DNA from 4 places in the Pseudomonas sp. H2_D02 genome. Region 1 is predicted to be linked to each of the others. Evidence: predicted binding sites of a transcription regulator. Region 1 holds the regulator's gene; each other region holds the start of a gene.
The links. The regulator FliA, encoded in region 1, starts transcription of late flagellar genes. The targets are predictions, from matches to a motif close to CTAAAGTTTNNNNNNNNNNNGCCGNTAA.
Positions count from the first base shown of each region.

Region 2: AB4N42_RS25460 (flagellar protein MotY) is a predicted target of FliA. The motif match lies at 1,051-1,078, and genes of this name have one in related genera.
Region 3: motA (flagellar motor stator protein MotA) is a predicted target of FliA. The motif match lies at 1,814-1,841, and genes of this name have one in related genera.
Region 4: AB4N42_RS00960 (methyl-accepting chemotaxis protein) is a predicted target of FliA. The motif match lies at 2,424-2,451, and genes of this name have one in related genera.

Region 1 covers NZ_CP162816.1:2,472,320-2,479,589, reverse strand. Annotated here, with positions in the region: gene AB4N42_RS11535 (protein-glutamate methylesterase/protein-glutamine glutaminase) at 1-127, opposite strand, end outside; partial or broken gene AB4N42_RS11530 (chemotaxis protein CheA) at 176-2,438, opposite strand; gene AB4N42_RS11525 (protein phosphatase CheZ) at 2,467-3,252, opposite strand; gene AB4N42_RS11520 (chemotaxis response regulator CheY) at 3,271-3,642, opposite strand; gene fliA (RNA polymerase sigma factor FliA) at 3,810-4,553, opposite strand; gene fleN (flagellar synthesis regulator FleN) at 4,550-5,380, opposite strand; gene flhF (flagellar biosynthesis protein FlhF) at 5,497-6,846, opposite strand; gene flhA (flagellar biosynthesis protein FlhA) at 6,858-7,270, opposite strand, start outside.
Region 2 covers NZ_CP162816.1:5,530,448-5,537,717, reverse strand. Annotated here, with positions in the region: gene pyrC (dihydroorotase) at 1-985, opposite strand, end outside; gene AB4N42_RS25460 (flagellar protein MotY) at 1,172-2,173, shown strand; gene AB4N42_RS25455 (argininosuccinate synthase) at 2,302-3,519, shown strand; partial or broken gene AB4N42_RS25450 (hypothetical protein) at 3,686-3,926, opposite strand; gene AB4N42_RS25445 (response regulator transcription factor) at 4,405-5,031, shown strand; gene AB4N42_RS25440 (PA3496 family putative envelope integrity protein) at 5,086-5,268, opposite strand; gene nth (endonuclease III) at 5,376-6,014, opposite strand; gene AB4N42_RS25430 (Rnf-Nqr domain containing protein) at 6,011-6,541, opposite strand; gene AB4N42_RS25425 (RnfABCDGE type electron transport complex subunit G) at 6,534-7,145, opposite strand; gene AB4N42_RS25420 (RnfABCDGE type electron transport complex subunit D) at 7,142-7,270, opposite strand, start outside.
Region 3 covers NZ_CP162816.1:29,710-36,979, forward strand. Annotated here, with positions in the region: partial or broken gene motB (flagellar motor protein MotB) at 1-890, opposite strand, end outside; gene motA (flagellar motor stator protein MotA) at 894-1,745, opposite strand; gene AB4N42_RS00155 (HDOD domain-containing protein) at 1,913-3,451, shown strand; gene AB4N42_RS00160 (rhodanese-like domain-containing protein) at 3,495-4,310, shown strand; gene asd (archaetidylserine decarboxylase) at 4,328-5,188, shown strand; gene AB4N42_RS00170 (molecular chaperone) at 5,311-7,071, shown strand; gene serB (phosphoserine phosphatase SerB) at 7,240-7,270, opposite strand, start outside.
Region 4 covers NZ_CP162816.1:207,288-214,557, reverse strand. Annotated here, with positions in the region: gene AB4N42_RS00965 (methyl-accepting chemotaxis protein) at 1-339, opposite strand, end outside; gene AB4N42_RS00960 (methyl-accepting chemotaxis protein) at 476-2,380, opposite strand; gene AB4N42_RS00955 (16S rRNA (uracil(1498)-N(3))-methyltransferase) at 2,496-3,203, opposite strand; gene tatC (twin-arginine translocase subunit TatC) at 3,200-3,997, opposite strand; gene tatB (Sec-independent protein translocase protein TatB) at 3,994-4,407, opposite strand; gene AB4N42_RS00940 (twin-arginine translocase TatA/TatE family subunit) at 4,418-4,705, opposite strand; gene AB4N42_RS00935 (phosphoribosyl-ATP diphosphatase) at 4,730-5,062, opposite strand; gene hisI (phosphoribosyl-AMP cyclohydrolase) at 5,055-5,453, opposite strand; gene ubiB (ubiquinone biosynthesis regulatory protein kinase UbiB) at 5,583-7,187, opposite strand; partial or broken gene AB4N42_RS00920 (ubiquinone biosynthesis accessory factor UbiJ) at 7,184-7,270, opposite strand, start outside.

The sequences.
Region 1 (7,270 bases):
GATCGATTGCCTCTTTGCCGTTGGTCGCCGTACCGACGACCTGAATGCTCGTGTCCGCCGAAAGAATTTCCGAGACGCGGCGGCGGAAAAACCCCGAATCGTCCACCACCAGGACTTTAACTACCATAAACACTCCGTTAGACGAGGCGCGGCGTCGGGCCGCGCCCCTCCAGAATCAAATACGCCGGGCGGCGTAGCGCTTGAGCATGCTTGGCACATCGAGGATCAACGCGATGCGGCCGTCGCCGGTGATGGTGGCGCCGGACATGCCCGGGGTGCCCTGGAGCATCTTGCCCAACGGCTTGATGACCACTTCTTCCTGGCCCACCAACTGGTCGACGACGAAGCCGATCCGCTGGGTGCCCACCGAAAGGATCACCACGTGGCCCTCGCCCTGCTCGACATGGGCGGCGGAGCTGACCAGCCAGCGCTTGAGGTAGAACAGCGGCAGCGCCTTGTCCCGCACAATGACCACTTCCTGGCCGTCGACCACGTTGGTGCGCGACAGGTCGAGGTGGAAAATCTCGTTGACGTTGACCAGCGGGAAGGCGAACGCCTGGTTGCCCAGCATCACCATCAGGGTTGGCATGATCGCCAGGGTCAACGGGACCTTGATGACGATCTTCGAGCCCTGGCCCTTGGTCGAGTAAATGTTGATCGAGCCGTTGAGCTGGGAAATCTTGGTTTTCACCACGTCCATGCCCACGCCACGACCGGATACGTCGGAGATCTCGGTCTTGGTCGAGAAACCCGGGGCGAAGATCAGGTTGTAGCACTCGGTGTCGCTCAGGCGATCGGCCGCGTCCTTGTCCATCACGCCACGCTTCACCGCGATCGCTCGGAGGACGTTCGGGTCCATGCCCTTGCCGTCGTCGGAGATCGACAACAGGATGTGGTCGCCCTCCTGCTCGGCGGCCAGGATCACCTTGCCGCTGCGGACCTTGCCCGAGGCTTCGCGCTCTTCCGGCGACTCGATGCCGTGGTCGACCGCGTTGCGCACCAAGTGGACCAGCGGGTCGGCCAGGGCTTCGACAAGGTTCTTGTCGAGGTCGGTCTCTTCACCCACCAGTTCCAGGTTGATTTCTTTCTTGAGCTGGCGAGCCAGGTCGCGAACCAGGCGCGGGAAGCGCCCGAAGACTTTCTTGATCGGCTGCATCCGGGTCTTCATGACCGCGGTCTGCAAGTCGGCCGTGACCACGTCGAGGTTCGACACGGCCTTGGACATGGCTTCGTCCTGGCTGTTGAGACCCAGGCGCACCAGGCGGTTACGCACCAGCACCAGTTCGCCGACCATGTTCATGATCTCGTCCAGGCGCGCGGTGTCGACCCGAACGGTGGTCTCGGCTTCGCTGGCCGGTTTTTCCGCAGGCGCGGCCGCCGGAGCACGGGCTGGCGCCGGCGCGGCGGCAGCAGCGGGTTTCGGTGTCTCGGCCTTCGGTTCCGGGGCCTTGGCGGCCGGCTTGGGCGCCGCCTTCGCGGCGGGTGCGGCTGTCGCGGCGGCGGTGGTTGCAGCGGCGGGCGCGGCGGTAGCCTTGCCGACTTCGCTGAACTTGCCCTTGCCATGCAGCTCATCGAGCAGCGATTCGAATTCGTGGTCGCTGATCAGGTCACTGCCCGCTGCCGCGGCCGCTGGCTTGGCCGGGCTTGGCGCGGAGGCGATGGCCGAATCCAGCGCATCGACGGCAAAGTTGCCCTTGCCGTGCAACTGGTCGAGCAAGGCCTCGAATTCGTCGTCGGTAATGTCGGAGTTATCCCCCGCTGCCTTTGGCGCAGCCGGGGCCAGCCGGCGCTGCGACCGCATCGGGGGCGAACTGGCCCTTGCCGTGCAACTGGTCAAGCAGCGACTCGAACTCATCGTCGGTAATTTCATCGCTGGCAGCGCCGTCGGCGGCTGGCGCAGCAGGTGCGGCTGGCGCCTCGGCTTCGGCCTTGACGGCGTTCAGCGAGTCCAGCAGCGATTCGAATTCATGGTCGGTGATGTCGCCCGATTCCTCGGCGACCGGCTCTTCCACAACAGGCTCGGCCACCGGCGCGGCTTCGTCAGCCGACTGCGGCTCGGCCAGGCGCGACAGCGCGGCGAGCAGCTCGGGTGTGGCCGGGGTGATCGGCGAGCGCTCGCGCACTTCGCTGAACATGCTGTTGACCGCATCCAGCGCTTCGAGCACCACGTCCATCAGTTCCGAGTCGACGCGACGCTCACCCTTGCGCAGGATGTCGAACACGTTCTCGGCAATGTGGCAGCACTCCACCAGCTCATTGAGCTGGAGGAAGCCGGCGCCTCCTTTTACAGTGTGGAAACCGCGAAAAATTGCATTGAGCAGATCCGCATCATCAGGTCGGCTTTCCAGCTCGACCAGCTGTTCGGACAGTTGCTCTAGAATCTCGCCGGCCTCAACCAGGAAATCCTGAAGGATCTCTTCATCGGCGCCGAAGCTCATTAATGGCTGCTCCTAAAATAGGGCTAAATCAAAATCCAAGGCTGGACAGCAAATCGTCCACATCGTCCTGACCGGACACAACGTCTTCTCTTTTATCGGCATGAATCTGCGGACCTTCACCCTGAGAGAGATGTTTTTGTGGATCTTTTTCAGCAAGCATCGCTTCACGGTCGTGTTCGATGTCGGCAAAGCGGTCGACCTGGCTAGCCATCAACACCAGCTTGAGCAGATTGCTTTCCACTTCGGTGACCAGTTGGGTCACGCGCTTGATGACCTGACCGGTGAGGTCCTGGTAATCCTGGGCCAACAGAATGTCGTTGAGGTTGCTTGCCACGGCGCGGTTCTCGGCGCTGCTGCGTGTCAGGAAACCGTCGACCCGCCGGGCCAGCTCCCGAAATTCCTCGGCGCCGACTTCGCGACGCATGAACCGTCCCCAATCGGTGCTCAACGCCTGGGCTTCCTCGCTCAGGCCGTTGACCAGGGGCGTTGCGCTTTCCACCAGGTCCATGGTGCGGTTGGCCGCGGCTTCGGTCAGCTTGACCACATAGCCAAGGCGCTCGGTTGCGTCGGTAATCTGCGAGACTTCCTCGGCCTGCGGCATGTTCGGATCGATCTGGAAATTGACGATCGCGCTGTGCAGTTCACGGGTGAGCTTGCCGACTTCCTGGTACAGACCACGATCCCGGGTCTGGTTGAGCTCATGAATCATTTGAACCGCATCGCCGAAGCGGCCCTTTTCAAGGCTGTCGACCAGTTCGCGGGCATGTTTTTTCAGGGTCGATTCGAAATCGCCCATTGAAGATTCGTTGTCCATAGCTCCCCCGTGGCGCCGTTAACCGATGCGTTCGAAGATTTTTTCGATCTTCTCTTTCAACGCCTGGGCCGTGAAGGGTTTGACCACATAGCCGTTTACACCGGCCTGGGCCGCTTCGATGATCTGCTCGCGCTTGGCTTCGGCAGTCACCATCAGCACCGGGAGGTGCTTGAGTTTTTCGTCGGCGCGCACATGGCGCAGCAAGTCGATACCGGTCATGCCAGGCATGTTCCAGTCAGTCACCAGAAAGTCGATGCTCCCGCTGTTGAGAACCGGAATGGCAGTGGTGCCATCGTCGGCCTCGACCGTGTTGGTGAACCCAAGGTCACGCAACAGGTTTTTTATGATCCGCCGCATCGTTGAGAAGTCATCAACGATGAGGATTTTCATGTTCTTGTCCAATTCGACCTCCAAGCAGTCTTAAACGCGCCCAGCACCTGAACGCGCCATTTCAATCAATCCGGCACAACACTCGACAACGGTCTGGAGCACAACGGATGGAGACTGGCGTGGCACTTGCCATGCCTGCCCCGCTCGCAGCATCTCCGCACCGCCTGTCAGCGTGCTCGCCACTCCCCCAAACGCCCCCGCAAACGGGCCGCGCACTGGCTGTGTAACTGGCTGACCCGCGATTCGCTGACCCCCAGGACCTCACCGATTTCCTTGAGGTTCAGCTCTTCGTCGTAGTACAGCGCCAAGACCAGTCGCTCACGCTCCGGCAAATTGGCAATCGCTTCCGCCAACGCACTCTGGAAGCGTTCATCTTCCAGGTCGCGCGATGGCTCCATGTGAGCACTTGCGCCATCCTCATGCAGCCCTTCGTGTTCGCCGTCCTGCAACAGGTCGTCGAAACTGAACAGGCGACTGCCCAAGGTATCGTTCAAAATCCCGTAATAATCGTCGAGACTCAATTGGAGTTCGGCCGCAACCTCATGATCTTTAGCGTCACGCCCGGTTTTAGCTTCAATCGCGCGAATCGCGTCACTGACCATACGGGTATTGCGGTGCACTGAACGCGGTGCCCAATCGCCCTTGCGGACTTCATCGAGCATGGCGCCGCGAATGCGGATACCGGCATAGGTCTCGAAGCTGGCGCCTTTGCTGGCGTCGTATTTGTTCGCCACTTCCAGCAGGCCAATCATGCCCGCCTGGATCAGGTCTTCGACCTGGACACTGGCCGGCAAGCGTGCCAGCAAGTGATAGGCGATGCGCTTGACCAATGGCGCGTAACGCTCGATCAATTCGTACTGGGCGTCCCGTGCCGATTTTTTGTAGAGATGGTTGTAACCGCTGGCTGTCATAACACGGGCCCTGCTGTTTGTTGCACAAGACGCTCGACGAAAAATTCCAGATGCCCGCGTGGGTTGGCGGGCAGTGGCCAGGTATCGACCTTCTGGGCGATCGCCTTGAACGCCAGCGCGCATTTGGAACGTGGAAAGGCTTCATATACGGCACGTTGCTTCTGGACGGCCTTGCGTACGCTTTCGTCGTAAGGCACTGCGCCGACGTATTGTAGGGCGACGTCCAGGAAGCGATCCGTGACCTTTGTCAACTTGGCGAACAGGTTGCGTCCTTCCTGCGGGCTCTGGGCCATGTTGGCCAGGACGCGGAACCGGTTCATGCCATAGTCGCGGTTAAGCAGCTTGATCAGGGCGTAGGCGTCGGTGATGGACGTCGGTTCGTCGCAGACCACCAGCAGGACTTCCTGGGCGGCGCGGACAAAACTGACCACCGAGTCACCGATGCCGGCAGCCGTGTCGATCACCAGCACATCGAGGTTGTCGCCGATGTCGCTGAAAGCCTGGATCAGGCCGGCGTGCTGGGCCGGGGTCAGGTGCACCATGCTCTGGGTGCCGGAAGCGGCCGGCACGATGCGAATCCCGCCGGGCCCCTGCAGGAGCACGTCGCGCAGTTCACAGCGGCCTTCGATCACGTCCGCCAGGGTGCGCTTGGGTGTCAGCCCCAGCAGCACGTCGACGTTCGCCAGGCCCAGGTCGGCGTCCAGCAACATGACCCGTCGGCCTAGCTCTGCCAGGGCCAGGGACAAGTTCACTGACACGTTAGTCTTGCCGACGCCACCTTTGCCGCCGGTCACCGCGATCACCTGTACGGGATGCATGCTGCCCATGTTCGTTCTTTACCTTGTCTTACTTAGACGGAGGCCACATTACTGGCTGCGCGTTCACATATGGAACAATGCATGGCAGACCATCGATGTAGGTACAAAAAATATTCATGAATACCTCAGCCAACCTGCTTGGTCGGGCTGTGGTAGATATCAGCGAACATGTCAGCCATGGCTTCTTCGCTGGGTTCTTCCTGCATTTGCACACTCACGGCACGACTGACCAGTTGATGACGGCGCGGCAGATGCAAATCATCCGGGATCCGCGGCCCGTCGGTCAGGTAGGCCACCGGTAGTTCATGACCGATCGCCAGGCTCAACACCTCGCCCAGGCTTGCCGTTTCGTCCAGCTTAGTCAGGATGCAGCCGGCCAGCCCGCAGCGTTTGTAGCTGTGGTATGCGGCGGTTAGAACCTGTTTCTGGCTGGTGGTTGCCAACACGAGATAATTTTTTGACTTGATGCCACGTCCGGCCAGGCTTTCCAGCTGCATGCGCAGGGCCGGATCGCTGGCTTGCAGGCCGGCGGTGTCGATCAGCACGACGCGCTTGCGCATCAGCGGCTCCAGCGCCTGGGCCAGGGATTGGCCCGGGTCCACATGGGTCACCGACACATTGAGGATCCGACCCAGGGTCTTGAGTTGTTCCTGGGCGCCGATGCGGAAACTGTCCATGCTCACCAGGGCGATACTCTGCGCGCCGTACTTGAGGACATAACGGGCCGCGAGCTTGGCCAGGGTGGTGGTCTTGCCCATGCCGGCCGGGCCGACCATGGCGATCACTCCGCCCTCCTCCAGTGGCTCGACTTCCGGCGTGGCGATCATCCGCGCCAGGTGCGCCAGCAGCATGCGCCAGGCCTGGCGAGGCTCTTCGATGCCGTTGATCAGCGCCAGCAGATCGCGCGCCAACGGGCCGGACAAGCCAATGCGTTGCAGGCGACGCCACAGGTTGGCCTGGGCTGGACGGCTGCCTTGCAGTTGGTTCCAGGCCAGCGAGCCGAGCTGGACTTCCATCAGCTCACGCAGGCTGTTGAGTTCGAAGCGCATCGAGTCGAAGGCGCGCGGGTCGACACCGCGGGCAGGCGCAGCAGGCGCCGGCTCCGGGCGACGCGGCTCGGCCGGCGTGGCCTCGACCAGCGGTTCGGCGGCGGTCAGCGGCAGGCCTGCGGTCAATGGCTGGCCGGCGAACAATTGACGATTGGTGCCAGCGCTCGCCGCGCCTTCGCTGCTGCGCAGGCTCAATTCGGCCTGGGCGCTGGCGATACGCGACTGGGTCTTGCGCAGCTCATCCTCGAGTTCCATGTTCGGAACGCGCGGGGCCAGCGCCGACAATTTGTAATCCAGCGCAGCCGTCAGCTCGACACCGCCAGCGATCCGGCGATTGCCAATGATGGCTGCTTCAGCGCCCAGCTCGTCACGTACCAGCTTCATGGCCTGACGCATATCGGCGGCGAAAAAACGCTTCACTTGCATAAACCACTACCTCAGCCGTTGGGCCCTACTGTCGCAACGATGGTCACTTGCTTGTTATCCGGTATTTCCTGGTACGCCAGCACATGCAGCCCCGGGACCGCGAGGCGCCCGAATCGCGAGAGCATCGCGCGAATCGGACCGGCCACCAGCAGGATCACCGGTTGGCCTTGCATCTCTTGCCGCTGGGCTGCGTCGATCAACGAGCGTTGCAGCTTCTCGGCCATGCTTGGCTCCAGCAGGACACCCTCTTCCGAGCCTTGTCCTGCCTTCTGCAGACTATTGAGCAATATCTGTTCCAACCTTGGTTCCAGAGTGATCACAGGCAGCTCAGACTCAGTGCCTACAATGCTTTGGACGATTGCACGGGATACGCCGACCCGCACCGCAGCCACCAGGGCGGCGGTATCTTGACTCTTCGAAGCGT
Region 2 (7,270 bases), 3.1 Mb from region 1:
TCTGCTCGCCAAACGGCAGGCTGGCAGGGGCGGTCCACTCGTCGCGGACCAGGGTAATACGATCGGTGTTCACCGGCAGCCCATAGAAGCGTGGGCCGTGCAGGCTGGCGAAGCCTTCGAGCTTGTCCAGGGCGTTGCGCTGCTCGAACGCCTCAGCGTACATCTCGATGGCGGCGTAGGCGGTGTAGCAGCCGGCGCAACCGCAGGCCGCTTCCTTGGCATGGCGGGCGTGAGGCGCCGAGTCCGTGCCGAGGAAAAACTTGGCGCTGCCGCTGGTGGCCGCGTCCAGCAAGGCTTCCTGATGGGTATTGCGCTTGAGGATCGGCAGGCAATAGAAGTGTGGCCGGATCCCGCCCACCAACATGTGGTTGCGGTTGTACAGCAGGTGATGGGCGGTGATGGTTGCGCCAACGTTGGCCGGGGCCTCGTTGACGAACTGCACGGCATCGCCCGTGGTGATGTGCTCGAACACAACCTTGAGGGTCGGGAAGCGCTCGACGACGCGGCGCATGTGCTCGTCGATGAAGATTTTCTCGCGGTCGAACACATCGACATCGCCCCGGGTCACTTCGCCGTGGATCAACAACGGCATGCCGACTTCGGCCATCGCCTCCAGCGCCGGGAAGATCTTGTCGATGCTGGTGACGCCGGAATCCGAATTGGTCGTAGCGCCGGCCGGGTACAACTTGGCCGCGTGCACGAAACCGCTGGCCTTGGCCTCGCGTATTTCCTCGGGCTGGGTGCGGTCGGTGAGGTAAAGCACCATCAGCGGTTCGAAGCGGCTGCCGGCCGGGCGCGCGGCCAGGATGCGCTGGCGATAGCCATCGGCCTCGGCGGCGTTGCGCACGGGCGGAACCAGGTTGGGCATGATGATGGCGCGGCCAAAAGTGCGCGCGACATCGGCGACGGTATGGGTCAACACAGCACCATCGCGAAGATGAATATGCCAGTCGTCGGGACGCAGCAGGGTCAGGCGGTCGGACATGGGGGCTTCCAGGCGGGTAAATCTCCGGGGAATGCTACCGGAAAAGACTGATCCGGGCACCCGCTATCAAGTTTTGCCGCAAGTTACCGATAGCCCCTTCAGGTGTGCCGCGATTTTGTGCCCTGTCTCGGCCAAACGGCATGCCCAGCGTTTTCGATTTCCGTATAAAAGCCAGTGGAGCCTCCCGTGCGCCAGCGTTATCTAGCCTTGCTCAGTGTGTTTGCCAGCCTTCCTGCGATGGCGCTCACTTTCCAGACCCGTCTGGAGAGCATTGAGTGGACGGTCGAAGGTGACAAGTTCGAGTGCCGGCTGAGTCAGCCGATCACCGATTTTGGCAGCGGCGAATTCGTGCGCAAGGCGGGCGAGCAGGCTACGTTCCGGCTCAAGGCGTATAACCCGATGCTCGGTGGTGGCTCCGCGACGTTGTTGGCGGCTGCGGCGCCGTGGCAGCCGGGACGGGGCGACATCAATCTGGGCTCGGTCCGGATCGGCAGTGGCGACGTGTTGTTCAATAGCTCCCAAATACAGGCGGGCCGTCTGATCAGCGGGCTGATGGAGGGACGCAGTCCGGTGATTCGACGCAATACCGAGGATGGGCGCGTATCCGAAGTCCGGCTGCTGCCTGTGCGCTTCAACAAGGCGTTCAACGATTACCAGGGCTGTGTAGCGAAACTGTTGCCGAAGAACTTCGAGCAGATCAAGCAGACCCAGATCGGTTTTCCGGGCGAGGGGGTTGAGCTCGACGCCCAGGCCAAGGCCCAGTTGCAGGTCATGCTCGACTTCATCAAGGCTGACCCGAGCGTCAATCATGTCGAGCTTGATGGCCATTCCGACAACAGCGGCAATCGTCTGACCAACCGGGAGTTGTCACGTCGTCGTGCGCTGGCGGTCATGGATTTCTTCAAGGCCAACGGTTTCCAGGAGTCCCAGTTCACCGTGCGTTTCCACGGCGAGCGCTATCCGCTGGTTCCCAACACCAACGCAGCCAATCGGGCCAAGAATCGCCGTGTCGTCGTTCAGCTCGAGCGTGTAGCGGCTACCCAGGCCCCGGCTCCTCAGCCACCAACAGCCGCGCCAGCGCCAGCTACTCCTGCCGTGGCGCCCGCTGCTGCGCCGGGCAAGGCACCGACGCCGGTTGCTCCGGCCAAGACGGCTGCGCCTGCCGCGGCAACTGCACGCACTTCCTGACCCCGTCCTGATCGTCGCTCAATCGACATAATCTGTCGCTTCGTCGTCATAAGCTGTCGCGCCTCTGTAAATTATCCGCGCTGGACGTTAGACTTCCCGGCTTTCCGTACAACCCGTGGAGTGATGGCATGGCGGACGTAAACAAGGTCGTTCTGGCGTATTCCGGCGGCCTGGACACTTCGGTGATCCTCAAGTGGCTGCAGGATACTTATAACTGCGAAGTGGTGACCTTCACCGCGGACCTGGGGCAGGGCGAAGAAGTCGAGCCTGCACGCGCCAAGGCCCAGGCCATGGGCGTCAAAGAAATCTACATCGATGACCTGCGCGAAGAGTTCGTCCGTGACTTCGTGTTCCCGATGTTCCGCGCCAACACCGTTTACGAAGGCGAGTATCTGCTAGGTACCTCCATCGCCCGTCCGCTGATTGCCAAGCGCCTGATCGAAATCGCCAACGAAACCGGCGCTGACGCTATTTCCCATGGCGCCACCGGTAAAGGTAACGACCAGGTGCGTTTCGAACTGGGTGCCTATGCCCTCAAGCCCGGCGTGAAAGTCATCGCCCCGTGGCGTGAGTGGGACTTGCTGTCCCGTGAAAAACTGATGGACTACGCCGAGAAGCATGCGATTCCGATCGAGCGCCACGGCAAGAAGAAATCGCCGTACTCGATGGATGCCAACCTGCTGCACATCTCCTATGAAGGCGGCGTGCTGGAAGACACCTGGACCGAGCACGAAGAAGACATGTGGCGCTGGACCGTCTCCCCTGAGAAGGCTCCTGATACCCCGCAATACCTGGAATTGACCTACCGCAACGGTGACATCGTCGCGCTGGACGGCGTGGAAATGAGCCCGGCCACCGTGCTCGCGACCCTGAACCGTATCGGCGGCGAGCATGGCATCGGTCGCCTGGACATCGTCGAGAACCGTTATGTCGGCATGAAGTCCCGTGGCTGCTACGAAACCCCAGGCGGCACCATCATGCTGCGCGCTCACCGGGCGATCGAATCGATCACCCTGGATCGCGAAGTGGCTCACTTGAAGGACGAGTTGATGCCCAAGTACGCCAGCCTGATCTACACCGGCTACTGGTGGAGCCCGGAGCGTCTGATGCTGCAACAGATGATCGATGCCTCCCAGGTCAACGTGAACGGTGTCGTGCGCCTGAAGCTGTACAAGGGCAACGTGATCGTGACCGGGCGCAAGTCCGACGATTCGCTGTTCGATGCCAACATCGCGACCTTCGAAGAAGACGGCGGTGCCTACAACCAGGCCGACGCGGCCGGTTTCATCAAGCTCAACGCCTTGCGCATGCGTATCGCGGCGAACAAGGGTCGCAAGCTGTTCTGATCTGATCCGGTTCAATGAAAAACGGCCTGCCATGAGCAGGCCGTTTTTTTGTCCGTCGAACAGGATCACGGTTTTCTTCTCCGACGAAGACGCATCAAATGACGCTGGTTTTTCCTTCCTCGGCGTAATGCATGGCCGCGTCGGCCGGCGGAGCCGTTCGTGGTCTTTTTGAGGTGTTTGCTTTTATGAAGGTCCGAAGGGGTATACAGAGAACGGTAATTAAAGTTGAGTGTGAGAAAAAACAGCAGCGACAAGTAAAAGGGAAAACCGATCAGGAACCAGATATAGCATTCACGATCTTCATCATCCAGGAAGGGCAAGGCTATCGCTGCGGATGTTTCTGATAACGTTGCCAGTATGGCAATCAACGTCATGGGGTTGGTAATGGTTCTTTGAGTGTTGTTCATGATAAGTGCTCATGGATAATTTTATGCTCGGTGATTGAAGTTTTAATCGAGTGGGTTTGATGCGTTGGCTCTAAACAAAACAGCCTGGCCAAAAAAGCGCAATGATGTCTTTTAAGTCGAGGGTGTTGAGCCATTCTTTTTATACAGAAGCTGATTCGATTGAGTGAAATTTTTACCGTTTGTCTATAAATAAATCAGTTACTTTTTATGAGTGTGTTGTCGATGTGAACTGAAATGTGTTTTGTTGTGCAGGAAAAGTCGCGTCATTCATAGGAGGGTCGGTGCGTCAGATTCGCCGCTTCGATTTTTTCGGAAAATTCATGCCACATTATTTCGCGGATTATTTGTAGGAATTTTCTGTGATGTTTGTAGGTTATGTCTTTCGCTGCGAGCGCTCAGGGGGAGCGGCATGCCAAGGGAAAATGACTAGGCTATTGTGCATGCTCTAAAAATTCGAACAGCGAAATTGGATTTGCCCATGAATAAAGTGCTGATCGTGGATGATCACCCCGTCATTCGTCTTGCTGTACGTTTACTAATGGAGCGTCATGGATATGAAGTTATCGCCGAAACGGATAATGGCGTTGATGCATTACAGATTGCCCGGGAACAAATGCCCGATATCGTTATCCTGGATATTGGAATTCCGAAGTTGGATGGGTTGGAAGTCATCGCACGCCTGACCGTCAATCCTTCACCCTTGAAAGTATTGGTATTGACGTCCCAGGCTCCCGGGCATTTTTCGATGCGTTGCATGCAGACGGGGGCAGCGGGCTATGTTTGCAAACAACAGGACCTGACCGAGTTGTTAAGTGCAATAAAGGCCGTGCTGTCGGGTTACAGTTACTTTCCCAACCAGGCGCTGCACACGGTACGTTCAAGTCTTGGCAATGCCAGTGAGTCCGAGATGGTGAACCGTTTGTCCGGGAGAGAAATGATGGTCCTGCAGCAACTGGCTCGCGGAAAAACCAATAAGGAAATAGCGGACGCGATGTTCCTGAGCAACAAGACCGTCAGCACCTACAAGACCCGCCTGTTGTTGAAACTCAACGCCCGCTCGCTGGTCGACCTGATCGAATTGGCCCAGCGAAATGGATTGGTCTGAGTTCAGGGCCACAGGCACACGGTAAAAAGCCTCCACCAGGGAGGCTTTTACGTGTCAGAGGTCAAAATCGTAATCGGCCAGTTGCTTCTGCAAGCGACGCTCTTCCAGGAGGTTATCGATGGTGCGGCGTTTGCTCAGGTTGGTTTTTGCCACTTCCACCACCACCGGTTCCGCGTCGTCAGCCTCAACGGCGATGAAATCGTCTTCTACATCCAGTTGTTCTTTGCCAGTACTCATGGGTTCGGCTCCAGGCTAAGACTGCCATTCGCGCTCCTTATAGCGATAAACCACCGGCGGGTAAAAAAGATTTTTTCAATCGACGGATAAACAAAAGCAATAGCGCATCAATCGTCGGATGTCTTGTGCTTGTACTCGCACAGGTCTTCGATCCGGCAGCTCCCGCAACGGGGCTTGCGCGCCAGGCAGACGTAACGTCCATGCAGGATCAGCCAGTGATGGGAATCCAGGAGGTATTCCTTGGGAACGAATTTCATCAGCTTCTTTTCCACTTCCACTACGTCCTTGCCCGGGGCCAGTCCAGTCCGGTTACTGACGCGGAAAATGTGCGTGTCGACTGCCATCGTCAATTGCCGGAATGCGGTATTGAGCACCACGTTCGCAGTCTTGCGGCCGACGCCCGGAAGGGCTTCCAGCTCTTCGCGGGTCTGGGGGATCTCACCGCCGTGGCGCTCGATCAGCAGGCGACAGGTTTCGATCACGTTTTTTGCCTTGCTGTTGAACAGCCCGATGGTCTTGATGTATTCGGACAGCCCTTCGACGCCCAGGGCATGGATCGCTTGTGGCGTATTGGCCACAGGAAACAATTTGGCCGTGGCCTTGTTGACGCCAACATCGGTGGATTGGGCCGACAGAATTACCGCGATCAGCAGCTCGAACGGAGAGGAGTAGGCCAGTTCGGTCTTCGGCTCCGGGTTGTCTTCATGAAAGCGACGAAATATTTCCAGGCGTTTGGCGGCGTTCATGGGCGCGGCTTTTCCTTTAGGGGTGAACGGGGCGGAGTGCAAGTCCAAGCTTGGTAGGCGGCGAGCAGCAGGCCGAGCAGGATGAATCCGCCGGGGACGAGCAGGGCCAATGGGACGCTCGCGCCGATCATCTCGCGCAGAGCGCCCAGGCTGGTGATCAGCAGGCCGAATTGTCCCGCCAGCCTGAGATAAGCAAGCATGCGGGTCTCGACGACTGTCAGGCGTTCCAGTGTCACGCAGCTCAGCGCGATCCATCCGATATACAAACTCAACGCGTCGTGCCGTTCCAACATCCAGGCTTGTGCCAGCAAGTCTGCGCAAGCGGTCATTGTGGCTGCCAGGACGATGGATGCGAGGAGTTGCTGGCGGACTGAGAGGCGTGTCCTTAAAAATGTCATTGCCGAGCCGTGGGCGAGGCTGATCAAAACCCAGGCAACCCATAGGGCCAGCGCATTGACCAACGAGTCGCTGGCGCCTACCAGGGGAACGAGCACGAGGCCGCGGGGCCAGGACGCAGGCTTAATCATGCTCTATCGCTCCGGTCAATTGAACCGTGTGCTCGTCGAAGTAACGCAGCGCATCGTGGACCGCTTCAAGGACTGCCCGGGACGTCACCGTCGCGCCAGCCAGTTGATCGAATTGGCCCTGGTCCTTCTTCAAGGCCCAACCTTCATCCGTGGGCGCCTGGCGCGTCTTGCCCTGGAACATCTGTAGCCAGCTGTTCGGCCAACCGGCGATCGCCGCGCCCAGGCCGGGGGTTTCCGACTGGCGCAGGGTTTTCACGCCCAGCAGTCGGCCGGTGGGGTCGATGGCGACCAATAATTCGATACTGCCTTCATAACCCAGTGCCTGACTGCGCAAGAGCACAGCCGTGGGCTGGCCGCCGCGGGTCGCCAGGTAACCGTTCAGCAGCGTGCTGTGGGGCAATACCACAGGGGCTGCGACAACAGACTGCGCGAGTGGCTGGTTGTCATATTGGCCGGCTGGCAACACGTCGAGCAACGTTCTGTTGGCGATGATTTGCCGCTGGGCTTCGATGCGCGCGGTGGTATTGATCTGCACAAGGTACGTGGCGCCGATACCGAGGCCGGCCAGCAAGGTCAGGATCGCAATGCCCGCGGTTTTCCTCATGTCGGCGACCGTCTTTGCCGCGCCTCGACGAAGCGGTCCAGTGCCGGGACACCGAGGTTCATCAACAGCACCGCAAACGCCACGCCATCCGGGAAGCCGCCCCAGGTGCGAATCAGATAGACCAG
Region 3 (7,270 bases), 2.4 Mb from region 1:
GGAGCGCCTTGGCCCTGGGCAGGGTCTGGCGTTGGATCGTCGGTCTGCGAGCCCTCGATGGCTTTCTGCGCCTTCTTGGTCAACACCACGATATCGATACGCCGGTTGACCGGGTTGAACGGGTCTTTGCGATCGAACAGCGCCGAAGATGCATAACCGACCACCCGAGCCACTTGCTCATCCGGATAGCTGCCCGCCACCAAGGCACGTCGTGCCGCGTTGGCGCGGTTGGCCGACAACTCCCAGTTACCGAAATCACCCTTGCCCACGTAAGGCTTGGCATCGGTGTGACCGCTGATGCTGATCTTGTTCGGCACCGCCTTGATGGTATCGGCCATGGCCAGCAGGATGTCTTCGAAATAAGGCTTCAGGCGTGCGCTGCCAGAATCGAACATCGGCCGGTTCTCGGCATCCATGATCTGGATGCGCAAGCCGTTCGGCGTGATTTCGAACAGGATCTGGTCCTTGAACTTCTGCAGTTGCGGGTTCTCTTCGACCTTGTTCTGCAATTCCTGCAGGAGCAGTTCCAGGCGCTCGCGTTCGACCTGCTCGGCCATGCCTTCGACCTGCTCGGAATCCACCGTCACCTTGTCAGGCTGGGGCTGCGACTTGACCTCCGGGTTCAGGGTGGTGTCCGGCGCCAGGGTCGGCGAGCCGCCCAAGTCGATGATGTAGGGCGTGCCGCTTTCGGAAAAACCGACGGGGTCCTTGAAGTAACCGGCGATGGCGATCTTTTGTTCCGGCGTCGCGGTGGACAGCAGCCACAACACCAGGAAGAACGCCATCATCGCCGTCGCGAAGTCGGCGAAGGCGATTTTCCAGGCGCCCCCGTGATGCCCCGCGGCGATGCGCTTGACGCGCTTGATGATGATCGGCTGATTATTTTCCATGACTTAGCGACCGCGGACCGCTTGTTCCAACTCGGCGAAGCTCGGACGGTGCGCCGGGTACAGGACCTTGCGACCGAACTCCACCGCCAGGGATGGCGGCATGCCCGAGGCCGAGGCCACGAGCGAGGCCTTGATGGCCTCATACACATTGAGTTCTTCCTTGGCGTCATGGGCCAGGGAATGGGCCAGCGGACCGAAGAAACCGTACGCCGCCAAGATACCGAAGAAGGTACCCACCAGTGCCGCACCGACGTGCAGGCCGATGGATTTCTGGTCGCCATCGCCCAGGGACGCCATGGTCACCACGATCCCGAGTACCGCCGCGACAATACCGAAGCCGGGCATGGCGTCGGCGATGCCGGTCACCGCGTGGGATGGGTGCTCCAGGTCTTCCTTGAGGCTGTACAGCTCCATGTCGAACAGGCCTTCGAGTTCATGGGGCGCCATGTTGCCGGACGACATGATGCGCAGGTAATCGCAGATGAACGCCGTCATGCGGGCGTCCTTCAGTACGACGGGGTACTTGGCGAAAATCGGGCTGGCGGCGGCGTCTTCGATGTCGCCCTCGATCGCCATCATGCCTTCGCGGCGGCTCTTGTTGAGGATCTCGTAGATCAGCCCCAAGACTTCCAGGTAGAAGGTGTGGCTGAAACGCGAACTGAACATGCCCAGGGATTTCTTGAGCACGTGCATCGTCATGTAGCCGGGGTTGGCCTGCAAGAATGCGCCGAGGGCCGCACCGCCGATGATCATCACCTCGAAAGGCTGGATCAGGGCTGCGATCTTGCCATGGGAAAGCACGTATCCGCCGAGCACGCTCGCGAACACGACAATGATGCCGATAATTTTAGCCATAGATAGAAAGTACTTATTTAAGTCGGGTTCAAGGTCATATTCGGAAGCTGAAAAATCTCTTCTTCTACTTATCGGCAAAACTGCGCCAGACTATAGCCAGTTCCGGCGAAAAGCCAATTTTGCCCCGCTCCGGGCGCAGATACCCCATGCGATGATCACGTCCAACCATGGCTAACGAAACGAACGTTCCGACACCAAGACCGACCACGCTCGAAGGCTGGCTGAAGCTGCTCCAGGGCGTTCATCTACCGGTGCCCCAGGCCAGTCACGACCTGGTCTGCAAGGCGATCGCAGACAGTCGTCGCTCGTTGCGCGACATCGCCGAGCTTATGCAGGACAGCCCTGCCCTGGCCCTGAGCGTCATCCGCGAAGCCAATCATCACACCCATGGCACCCTGGCGGAGCCGGCGGAAAATCTCGAAGTGGCGATCAACCGCCTCGGCCTCAAGCGCACCGAGGAGCTGCTGGCGCGCCTGCCCTCGCTGCCGGAACACGAGATACCGGTTGCCCTGCGCCAGGTGCAACTGATCAGCCAGCACGCTAGCCAACAGGCCAATGGTTTTTTTGCCAGCCGCCTGGCGCGTCTGTGGCAGGACATCCATTGGGGCAGCCTGTTGTTTCTCTCGCCGCTCTGGCCGTTGGCGCTGACTCATCCGCGACTGCTGGGGGAGTGGGAACTGCGGGTGATCCACAAAGGCGAGCCCGCACGCAAGGTCGAGCGCGAACTGTTTGGCGTCAGCCTGCTGAAAATCTGCCTCGCGCTGGTGGAGGCATGGCGCCTGCCCATCTGGGTGGTGCAAGGCTATCGCCTGTTGCTGAATGAACGCCGCGAGCTGATTAAAGTGTTGCGCATTGCCCGCGACAGCGAACATCCGCTGCGCCAACAAAATCGACTGGATGACGACCCAACGCTGCGGCGCTGGCTCAACCAACCCGCCAACACGGTGCTGCTGGCCAACGGCCTGGCACTGTCGGCGCAACAGGCCTGGGACAGTCCGCACAGCGCTCGCTGGCAATACCTCACGAGCCTGTATCTGCAGATGCCGATGGACGAACTCCAGCAGCAGCTCCACCAGCAAGCCGCCACCAGCGCCCGCCATCACGCCATGCCGGACCTCTGGCACCCGGCCGTGGCGTTGATCTGGCCCTGGGGCAACCGCCGTGTTCACCCTGGCTTGTTGCCAGCCGCGCCGCCCAGCGCACAGGACCTGAGCCAATGGCGCAAGCAATGCGCCGAGCTGCTGCTGGAGCCGAGCCCGTTCAGCAACGCCATGCACCTGACCACCTCGGCCCGAAATGCGTTGGTGGCGTGCGGCATGCGCCGGGTGATGATTTTGATGGCCGACCGCAGCCAGACCAGCGTACGCGTGCATCAGACTGCCGGCCTGCCCAAGGAAGCGGCGGCGATGAGCTTTTCCATCAGCCAAAGCAAAGTCTTGCAGCGCTTGTTGGCCCAGCAAGCCCAGGTTCGCTTGAACCCCGAGAACAACGCTCAATTTTCCGCCTTGCTGCCTCCGGGCCTGCGCGCCTTGTTCCGGGGCGAGCACCTGCTGTTGCGCTCACTGACCTGCAATGGGCGGGTGATCATGTTGGTGGTCGTGGACCAGGGCGGCGGGCCGTTCTCGGACGTGACCGTGCAGGCCTTCGGCAAAACCGTGCAATGCATCGAAAGGGCCCTGCACACCTTTACCAACCGCGGCCGCTGAACTTGCTACAATCTTTTCCCTTTGCGCCCCCAGGAGACCTCACATGCCTGACTTCTCTGGCTTGCCGCTGGTAATCGAGCCGAGCGAGCTCTTGCCGCGCCTCGATACGCCCAATCTGATTCTGGTGGACCTGACCAGCGCCGCGCGCTACAGCAATGGCCATATTCCCGGCGCACGCTTCGTCGATCCGAAACGCACGCAACTGGGCCAGCCCCCGGCGCCGGGCCTGTTGCCGGCAAAGGCCGACCTGGAAGCGCTGTTCGGCGAACTCGGGCATGACCCCGGCGCGGTCTACGTGGTGTATGACGACGAAGGAGGTGGCTGGGCCGGGCGTTTTATCTGGTTGCTCGATGTGATCGGGCATTCGAATTATCACTATCTCGACGGTGGCCTGCTGTCCTGGCTGGACCTCGGCCTGCCAGTGTCGACCGAGGTCCCGGCGTCGGTCGCAGGTCCAGTCAGCCTGGTGCTGCACGAAGAACCCACCGCCACTCGCGAGTACCTGCAAAGCCGTCTCGGGGCCGCCGACCTGGCGATCTGGGACGCCCGTGGCCCGTTGGAATACTCTGGCGAGAAAGTCGTCGCCGCCCGGGGCGGACACATCCCCGGCGCGGTCAATTTCGAATGGACGGCCGGCATGGACCCGGCGCGCAGCCTGCGCATCCGCAAAGACATGCCGCAGATCCTCGAACAGCTGGGCATCACGCCCGACAAAGAAGTCATCACACACTGCCAGACTCACCACCGTTCTGGCTTCACCTACCTGGTGGCCAAGGCGCTCGGTTATCCACGGGTCAAAGGCTATGCCGGTTCCTGGGGTGAATGGGGCAACCACCCCGACACCCCCATCGAGCTTTGAAGATTTAAGGACAGTTAATGAAAAACCGCTTGTTCATCCTTTCCCAGTACCTGCTGCCGCACCACCTGCTGTCGCGGCTGGCCGGCTGCATCGCCGAATGCCGCGTGCGCTGGTTCAAGAACGCCTTCACGGCCTGGTTCGCCAAGCGCTACCAAGTGGACATGTCCCAGGCGCTGGTGGAAGACCTCACCGCCTACGAGCACTTCAACGCGTTTTTCACCCGTGCACTGAAAGACGGTGCGCGACCTCTGGATCAGACCCCCGGCGCAATCCTCAGCCCCGCCGACGGCGCCGTCAGCCAGCTCGGCCCGATCGAGCACGGCCGTGTGTTCCAGGCCAAGGGCCACAGCTTCAGCGTGCTGGAACTGCTGGGCGGTGATGCAGCCAATGCCGCGCCGTTCATGGGCGGCGATTTCGCCACCATTTACCTGTCACCCAAGGATTACCATCGCGTGCACATGCCGCTGGCCGGCACCCTGCGGGAAATGGTCTACATCCCTGGCCGGATTTTCTCGGTCAACCAGACCACCGCCGAAAACGTCCCGGAGCTGTTTGCCCGCAACGAACGCGTCGCGTGCATTTTCGACACCGAGCGCGGGCCGATGGCCGTGGTGCTGGTGGGTGCGATGATCGTCGCGTCCATCGAGACCGTCTGGGCCGGGCTGGTGACGCCGCCCAAGCGCGAGCTGAAGACCTTCCGCTACGACGAAGCCGCTCGTGCACCGATCCACTTGGAAAAAGGCACCGAACTGGGCCGTTTCAAGTTGGGTTCGACGGCCATCGTTCTGTTTGGTCCAGAGCAGGTGAAATGGGCCGAGGACCTGGTGGCCGGCTCGCCAGTCCAGATGGGCCAGGCCCTGGCACTGCCGAACGCCTGAGTCATCCAGGATGGTCATTCCTGCCCAAGGGCAGGAATGACCATTCTCAAACTACATACCCCGCCTACAGCTGCTAGAGTTGGAAACATCCCTTTCATTTCCCGCCGGAGCCCGTCCACGGCATGAATGAGACCAGCCCTCTCCAGCTACTGCGCATATCGACACCGACCCAGTCGCGCTTGTCCTTTTGCGATGCCACGCCACGCGACCTCAAGCGTTGGATCGCCAACCTGCCCAAGGCCAACATCGGCGAAACCGCCCGCCTGCTATACCAGGCGCTCGGCGAGCTGAACCAACTGCTCACGCCCAGCGATAACCGCCTGCAATTGCTGGAGCTGCTGCGGCCTGAGGTTTATTACGTCTGCAAGCACCTTGAGCGACACTTCCTGCAACAAGCCATCGTACTGGATGACCGCTCACGCAAGATCGTCAACCTGTGCCAGGCCCTGCAAGCCCACCTGGCAATGGGCTACAAGCAAATCGTCGGGCGAATCTCGGCAAAATTCTCCAAGGACCGGGCGCGCCTGCTGGCCACGGCATTGCAGCGGGCCACGCACGCCCTTGATGGAACCCTGTTGCGCGCCAGCCAGCTCTACAGCCCGGTGCCGGAGGGGCTCTGGCTCGATTTGCACCAACTGTACCGGATCGCTTGCCAACACAAATTGCAGCACCTGAGCGTCAGCGACGAACTGGCCAGCCAGATTCACGAATTGAATATCGAGCAGACCTACGTGGTTGCCCTGCTGTTGGGCGCCTCGCGCAGCAACCAATTGCGCCAGAGCCAGATCGCGCGGTTGGCCGAGGTCCTGGAACCGTGGAGCCATTGGGTCAAGCTGGACCCAGCCGTCACCGCCGCCAGCCTGTTCGCCGTCGCACCGGCACTGGACGTCGGGCCGCGTTATCGGTCGAAATTCCGCGCCGAACAGCAACCCACCCTGCTGGGTTTCGACCCCCAGCCGTTGGTGCGCGCCATCACCGCCCACCTGGCACAACCTGTCGAGTCGACCCTGACGGTCCCCGCCGGCATGAGCGCCGATACGCTGCATCACTTGCAAGCCGCCTGGGGCGAGGCCGCCGAACGCAGCTTCCAACGCACCGAGGGCAACGGTACGTTGACGCTGTGCGTGGGTATGAGCGCGCTGCACTATTATCTTGGGGGAGAGCGCTCGTTCAACGAGATACTCAAGACGCCCGGCCCACGCAAGGCGCACTTCGAAGCCTCGCCGACAAAGAAAAATGACACCTGGGACCAGGCCTTCGACGCCGCGCCCACCGGTGACAGCGAGCTTTTGCCCTACGAAGAAATCGAGTATCCGGTCAACCCGGCCGACGACGATGGCGCCAGCTCCGACAACCGGCATCATTTCCCTACTTACGATCTGCCGATCATCAACCACAGCCCCGGCGGCTATTGCCTTGGCTGGCCGAAAGAGGTGCCGGAACAATTGCAGGCCGGCGAAATGGTCGGCATCCGGGACACCAATGATCAGAGCTGGAGCATCGCCGTGGTGCGCTGGATCCGCCAGGTCCGCAATGGCGCCATGCAGATGGGCATTGAGCTGGTCGCACCGCATGCCCAGCCTTGCGGCCTGCAATTGCTTCGCGAGCAGAACGAACAAGGGCACTATCTGCGTGGGCTGCTGCTTCCCGAGATAAGCGCCATCGACCTGCCACCCACCGTGATCGCACCGCGCCTGCCCTTCCAGGAAGGCCAGAAGGTGTTGATCAACACCAACGGCCAGGAACGCCGCGCCGGCCTGGATCGCCGGGTGACCAGCACCCACAGTTTCAACCAGTTTGCTTATCGCCAGGAGGATTCAGGCACCAGCGGGGAGGACGGTACGCAGGACGGGGATTTCGATTCGTTGTGGAAGTCGCTTTAAAATACGGCAGGATCACGTGGCGAGGGAGCTTGCTCCCGCTGGGCCGCGAAGCGGCCCCGAAATCTGACACCCAGGTGTTTCAGGTTGGCCGCATTAGGCCTGCTGCGCAGGCCAACGGGAGCAAGCTCCCTCGCCACGAGTATGCGAAATTCACAGATCGGCGTTTGCTCAAACCTGCCCGTCGCGATCGCGGAAACCC
Region 4 (7,270 bases), 2.3 Mb from region 1:
CAGTTGCTGGTCGATCAACGCGATGTCGGCGGGCTGTTCGATCAATTCGCGAGCGGTTTTCAGGCCTGCATCGAGCTTGCCAAGCAGGTCGTCGACCTGTTGCGGGCCTTTCTCGCCCCGGGTGGTGTTGTAGTCGATGCTGGCCAGGTTCAAGTCCTTGCTCAGGTCGTTGAGACCGGCAATGAACCCGAGCTTGTCGCCGCGGCTGATGACATTGCCCAGGCCGGACCAGCCGGTGAACGCGATCATCAAGGTGAGGAGCAGCACCAGGCCGAAGCCTGCGCCGAGTTTGCGATTCACGCTTACATTTCCCAGACCCTGGGCAAGCCACCGGAACATGCTGATACTCCCTTGGAGCGCTGATTTGGTTTTATGGGGACTGTATCGGCGGTTTGGGAGGGATCTGTAGGGGATTGTCAAGATTTCGTGGCGAGGAGCAAGCTCCCTCGCCACAGGGTTATGCCGGCCGTTCTGGTCAGACCTTGAAGCGTCCTACCAGCGTTTGCAAATGAACCCCCAGCCGTGCCAATTCGGCGCTGGAGGCAGCGGTCTCTTCGCTGGCGGCGGAGGCCTGCTCGGATACATCGCGGACGTTCAGCACGCTGCGGTTGATCTCCTCGGCCACGGCGCTCTGTTGCTCGGCGGCGGCGGCGATCTGTTGGTTCATTGCCTGGATCGCCGAGACGGTGCGGGTGATGTTCTCCAGGGAACCGCCGGCGCGGCGGGTCAGTTCGACACTGCTATCGGTCAGGCCGCGGCTGCTGCCCAGGCTGCTCGCGACCTTTTCGGTACCCGTCTGCAGGCCGGCAATCAACTCTTCGATTTCCTCGGTGGATTTCTGGGTGCGCTGGGCGAGGCTGCGGACTTCATCGGCCACCACGGCGAAACCACGACCGGCTTCACCGGCACGGGCCGCTTCGATGGCCGCGTTGAGGGCCAGCAGGTTGGTTTGTTGGGCGACGGACTTGATGACGTCGAGGACGCTGCCGATCTTGTCGCTTTCGCGCTGGAGCTGGCCCATCGCTTCGGTAGAGTTGCTCACTTCCCTGGACAGGCGTTCGATCTGGGCGATGGCTTCGCCCACCACTTGGTCGCCCTCGCGGGCCTGCTGGTCGGCGGCGAGGGAGGCCTCGGAGGCTTCCTCGGCATTACGCGCCACTTCCTGCACCGTGGCCGTCATTTCGTGCATGGCGGTGGCGACCTGGTCGGTTTCCACTTTCTGCCTGCTGACTCCGGCGCTAGTCTGCTCGGTGACGGCCGAGAGCTGCTCGGCGGCACTGGCAATCTGCGTAACGCCTTCGCTGATGCCGCCGATCAATTGCCGCAGGCCCACGGTCATGCCTTGCATGGCACGCTGTAGCTGGCCCAGTTCGTCGCGGCGCTCGGAGGTAAGGTTGTGGGTCAGGTCGCCTGCGGCCACGTGTTCGGCCACCTTGAGGGTCTGGCCCAGCGGGTCGACGATCTGTCGGGTGATTATCAGGGCTGCGATCACGCCGAACAGGAGGGCCAGCGCAGCGGCCGAGACCAGGAGAGTATCGGCCTGGGCCGCTTCATGGTTGCGCACCATCGTCTGGGACGCGGTGAGATTCCTGCTGGCCTCGCGTAGCACGACCCCCAGGTCCGACATGCGCTTGATGGCAGCTGCGTTGGCAGTCTGGGCGTCATGGAACTGGCTGACCGCTGCACGATAAGCCTTGAACGATGCACTGGCCTGCTGCAGCTTGGCGGCGTGTTCATCGGCCAGTTGCGGTGCAAGATTGTCGAGGGTTTTCATCGCGTTATCGATGGCATCCAGCGCGGGTTGCTCGGCGCTGGCCTGGCCACTGTAGGTGTAGCCGCGAACCTGATAGCGGGCCTGCTGGAGTGCTTTTGCCAGGCTCGACACACCGCCGAGTCGTGGAACGCTATCGCCTTGCAGCATGGCGTTTTCAACGTCGGCGACATGGGCCACTGCGTTATCGGCGCTGGCGCCCAGTTTGCTGCGGGCATCCTCGCGACTGGCGGTGGCGCGGATCAAATCGGCGACGACAGTCTTGTACTCGGCGACAGCCGCCAACTGCTTATCGATGATCGCTACATCGGCCGGCTCCTCGATCGATTGGCGGGCGCTCTGTAGCCCAGGCTCCAATTTACCGAGGAGATCGTTGAGGTCACCTGGGCCTTTTTCGCCACGGGTCGCGTCATAATCCATGCGCGCGGAGCGCAGGTCCTTGGTCAGGTCGTTCAGGCTGGCGATGAGTCCCAGCGTGTCGCCGCGAGCAACTACCTTGCTCAGGCCGGTCCAACCGGTGAAAGCGATCATTACGGTCAAGAGCAGTACCAAGCCGAAACCGAAGCCGAGTTTGCGATTAACGCCTACGTTACCTAGCCATCGGAACATGCCGGTACTCCCTTGAAGGGCGGAACTGCTTTTTATGATAGTTGTATCGGCGCGATGTGGGAGGACAGGAGAAATGCGTTAGATGCGTTTGGAATACCCTTGCAAACGATCAGGATCAGAATAGCCGCGCAAGCAACGCCGTCACCGCGGTCTCGACCCGCAGGATCCGCTCACCAAGCTGCACCGGCTGCAGGCCGGCCTTGCCCAGCAAGTCGATCTCATAGGGAATCCAACCGCCTTCGGGGCCGATTGCCAGGGTCACCGGTTCGGTCAGTGCCCGGGGGCAGGGCGGGTGGTTGCCGGGGTGGCCGACCAGCCCGAGGGTGCCCTCGGCGATGGCGGGCAGGCGATCCTCGACGAAGGGTTTGAAGCGCTTCTCGATGACGATTTCCGGCAGCACGCTGTCCCGGGCCTGCTCCAGCCCCAGGATCAGTTGTTCACGAATCGCCTCGGGCTCCAGGAACGGCGTCTGCCAAAAACTTTTTTCCACCCGATAACTGTTCACTAGCACCACGCGCGGCACGCCCATGGTCGCCACGGTCTGGAACACGCGCCTGAGCATCTTCGGACGCGGCAGTGCCAGCACCAGGGTCAAGGGCAACTTGGCCGGTGGCGGCTGGTCCAGGGTCACTTGCAGTTCGGCTTCGCGAGTTTCCAGGCGCAGCACCTGGGCCGTGCCCATCAAGCCGCCGATGCGCCCGACCCGCAGGCTGTCGCCGACGGCGCTGCGGTGGACTTCCTGCATGTGCGTCAACCGGCGATCGCTCAGGACGACGCGGTCAGGCCCGATGAAATCGGCCTCTTCGAGCAGCAGCAGGTTCACGCTTGGGTCGCTGGCGGCTGGTCGTTGTGGTCATCGACCGGCTGGTCCTCGGGTTCATCTTCCCGGCGCTTGCGCACCAGGCCACCGAACAGGATACCGATTTCGAACAGCAGCCACATCGGCACGGCCAGCAAGGTCTGGGAGAAAATGTCCGGCGGCGTGAGGATCATGCCGACCACGAAGCAGCCGATGATCACGTACGGGCGGATTTTCTTCAGATAGGCGACATCGACCACGCCGATCCACACCAGCAGCACCACTGCTACAGGAATCTCGAACGCCACGCCGAAGGCGAAGAACAGCGTCATGACGAAATCCAGGTAGCTGGTGATGTCGGTCATCATCTCCACGCCCGCCGGGGTGGCGGCGGCGAAGAACTTGAAGATCAGCGGGAACACCAGGAAATAGGCGAAGGCCATGCCGGTATAGAACAGCAGGATGCTCGACACCAGCAGCGGCACGGCGATGCGTTTTTCATGCTTGTACAGGCCCGGTGCGATGAAGCCCCAGATCTGGTGCAGGATCACCGGGATCGCCAGGAACAGCGAGACCATCATCGTCAGCTTCAGCGGCGTCAGGAACGGCGATGACACGTCGGTGGCGATCATCGTCGCGCCCGCTGGCAGGTATTCGCGCAGCGGCGTGGAGACGAAGGTGTAGATCTGCTGGGTGAAGGAGAATAGCCCGGCGAAGATAATGAAAACCGCCGCGACGCAACGCAGCAGGCGGGTGCGCAACTCGGTGAGGTGCGATACCAGCGGCATTGGCTGGTCGTTTTCAGGGATATCGCTCATGGGGCTCGCGGCGGCAAAGTGGGATCGTGGGGAGTCGGTGTGGTCGCAGGAGCCGGATCGACCGGCTTCGCGGGTTCGGCCACTGCTGGCGCCGCTTCGACAGTCGGTGCCTGGGGCGCAATCGTCGGCTCGGCTACGGGCTGGACCGGCGTAGGCTCCTGCTGGGTCGGCGTGAAGATTTTCCGCGCTTCCTGCTCCAGGGACAGGATGTGTTCGTTGTGCAGTTGCCGACGGATGTCGTCGGCACCGATTTCACGTTCAACTTCCTGTTTGATCGCGTTGAAGCTGCGCTTCAGGCGCCCGATCCACAGACCGGCGGTACGCGCAGCGCCCGGCAGGCGCTCGGGGCCCAGCACCAGCAGGGCGACGAGGCCGACGAGCAGCAGTTCAGTGAAGCTGATCCCAAACATTAGTCAGTGCTCACGAGTCTTTGCGGGTTGGCTCTTCGACTTTCTGGGCCTGCACGTCGATGGTGTTCGGCGCATTCACCGGCTGGGTGGCCTGCGGGTGTACCGGTTGGGCCGGCTGCACGGGTTGAGCCTGGGAGGTCGCCGGGTCGGCCGGTTTTTCGTCATCGTTCATGGCCTTGCGGAAGCCCTTGATCGACTCGCCGACATCGGTGCCGAGGTTTTTCAGTTTCTTGGTGCCGAATACCAGCACCACGACCACCAGAATGACGATCCAGTGTTTCCAGTCAAAGATACCCATGTGGCTACTCCTCTCAAAAATTGATCAGGCGGACGGGCGCGAGGCTTTCTCGACGTGCCCGGACAGACCGAAGCGACGGTCCAGTTCATCCAGTACGGCCTGCGGATGCTGCCCCAGTTGGGCCAGCATGACCAGGCTGTGGAACCACAGGTCGGCGGTCTCGTAGATCACGTCGCTGCAGTCGCCGCTGATGGCGGCGTCCTTGGCGGCGATGATGGTCTCGACCGACTCTTCGCCGACCTTTTCCAGAATCTTGTTCAAGCCCTTGTGGTAGAGGCTGGCGACATAGGAACTGTCGGCCGCGGCGCCCTTGCGTTCTTCCAGCACCTGGGCCAGGCGGGTCAAGGTGTCAGTCATGGGAGTGTCCTGAATAAATGGCATGCGGGTCCTTGAGCACCGGGTCGACGGTTTTCCAGTCGCCGTTCTCGAAGACGCGATAGAAGCAGCTTTGACGGCCGGTATGGCAGGCGATTTCGCCGACCTGCTCGACCATCAGGATGATGACGTCGCCGTCGCAATCCAGGCGCATCTCATGCAGGTGCTGCACATGCCCGGATTCTTCACCTTTGCGCCACAGCTTGCCACGGGAACGTGACCAGTAGATGGCGCGGTTCTCGGCGGCGGTCAGGGCCAGCGCTTCGCGGTTCATCCAGGCCATCATCAACACGCGCCCGGTCTTGTGATCCTGGGCGATGGCCGGCACCAGGCCGTCAGCGTCCCACTTGATCTCGTCCTGCCAGTTTTTCATCTTGGGTCCTGGGGCAGCGGCAAGCTTTAAGCTTCAAGCTGCAAGTAAAAGCGATTCTGTGTGGTGCTTGCGTTGATAGTTCACCCATGAACTTGCGGCTTGCAGCTTATCGCTTGCAGCTGCTTCGTGCTATCGACGAACGACCAGATACAAACCAACGGCCACCATGATGCCGGCGGGCCAATGGCCCAACTGGCTTAACGGACCGCCGGCGGCCAGCACGGCGCCTCCGCCCAGGTGGGCTGCGCCGAGCAATCGCAGGAACCAGTCATCCTTGCGTCGGTGCCACGGCGGCGCCGGGTCGTTGGCGTGGGGTTGGGACATGCGTTCGAGCAGGTCACGGGTCATGTTGGCCAGGTGGGGAAGCTGTTCGAACTGGCTCTGGACGTTGCCCAGCAAGGCTTTCGGACTCATCCGCTCGCGCATCCAGCGTTCGAGGAACGGTTGGGCGGTGTTCCACAAATCCAGATCCGGATAGAGCTGGCGGCCGAGGCCTTCGATGTTCAGCAGGGTTTTCTGCAGCAGCACCAATTGCGGCTGCACTTCCATGTTGAAGCGTCGTGCGGTCTGGAACAGGCGCATCAGCACCTGGCCGAAGGAAATATCCTTTAACGGTTTTTCGAAGATCGGTTCGCACACGGTGCGGATTGCCGCTTCGAATTCGTTGAGCTTGGTCTCGGCCGGCACCCAACCCGAATCGATGTGCAGTTGGGCGACGCGACGGTAGTCTCGCTTGAAGAAGGCGAACAGGTTGCGCGCCAGGTAATCCTGGTCCTCAGGGGTGAGGCTGCCGACGATGCCGCAGTCGATCGCAATGTATTGCGGGCTCCACGGCTGCACGGTGCTGACGAAGATGTTGCCCGGGTGCATGTCGGCGTGGAAGAAGCTATCGCGGAACACCTGGGTGAAGAAGATTTCCACGCCGCGCTCGGCCAGCAGTTTCATGTCGGTGCGCTGGTCGGCGAGGGTCGCCAGGTCGGTGACCTGGATGCCGTAGATGCGCTCCATCACCAGCACTTTCGGCCGGCACCAGTCCCAATAGACTTGCGGTACGTAGAGCAGCGGCGAGCCTTCGAAGTTGCGGCGCAGCTGGCTGGCGTTGGCGGCCTCGCGCAGCAGATCAAGCTCGTCGAAGATGGTTTTCTCGTAGTCCTGGACCACGTCCACCGGGTGCAGCAGGCGCGCGTCGGCGGACACCCGCTCGGCGGCGCGGGCCAGGATGAACAGCCAGGCCAGGTCCTGGGCGATGACCGGTTTCAGACCCGGGCGAATCACCTTCACCACGACCTCTTCGCCTGTCTTGAGCTGGGCGGCGTGCACCTGGGCGACCGACGCCGAGGCCAGGGGCTCGACATCGAAGCGGCTGAAGACTTCGCTGATCTTCTTGCCCAGTTGCGCTTCGATCAGCGCGACCGACAACTTCGAGTCGAACGGCGGCACGCGGTCTTGCAGCAGCATCAACTCATCGGCGATGTCTTCGGGCAACAGGTCGCGGCGGGTCGAAAGGATCTGCCCGAACTTGATGAAGATCGGCCCTAGGTCCTGCAAGGCCAGGCGCAGGCGAGCGCCGCGACTCAGGTCCAGGGTTCGCCGGGGGAACCAGCGCCACGGCAACACGAAGCGCAGCGCCAGGAGAAACCAGGGCAGCGGCAAGGCGAACAGCAGGTCATCGAGGCGGTAACGGATCACGACGCGCTGGATGCGCAACAGACGGCGGACGGCAAGCAGCTTCATGCGTTATCGCTTGGATTCAAGGGTTCGGGAAAGGCGCTCGAAACGCGCCTCGAGACGTTCCAGGTCGAGCTTGACCTGGTCCA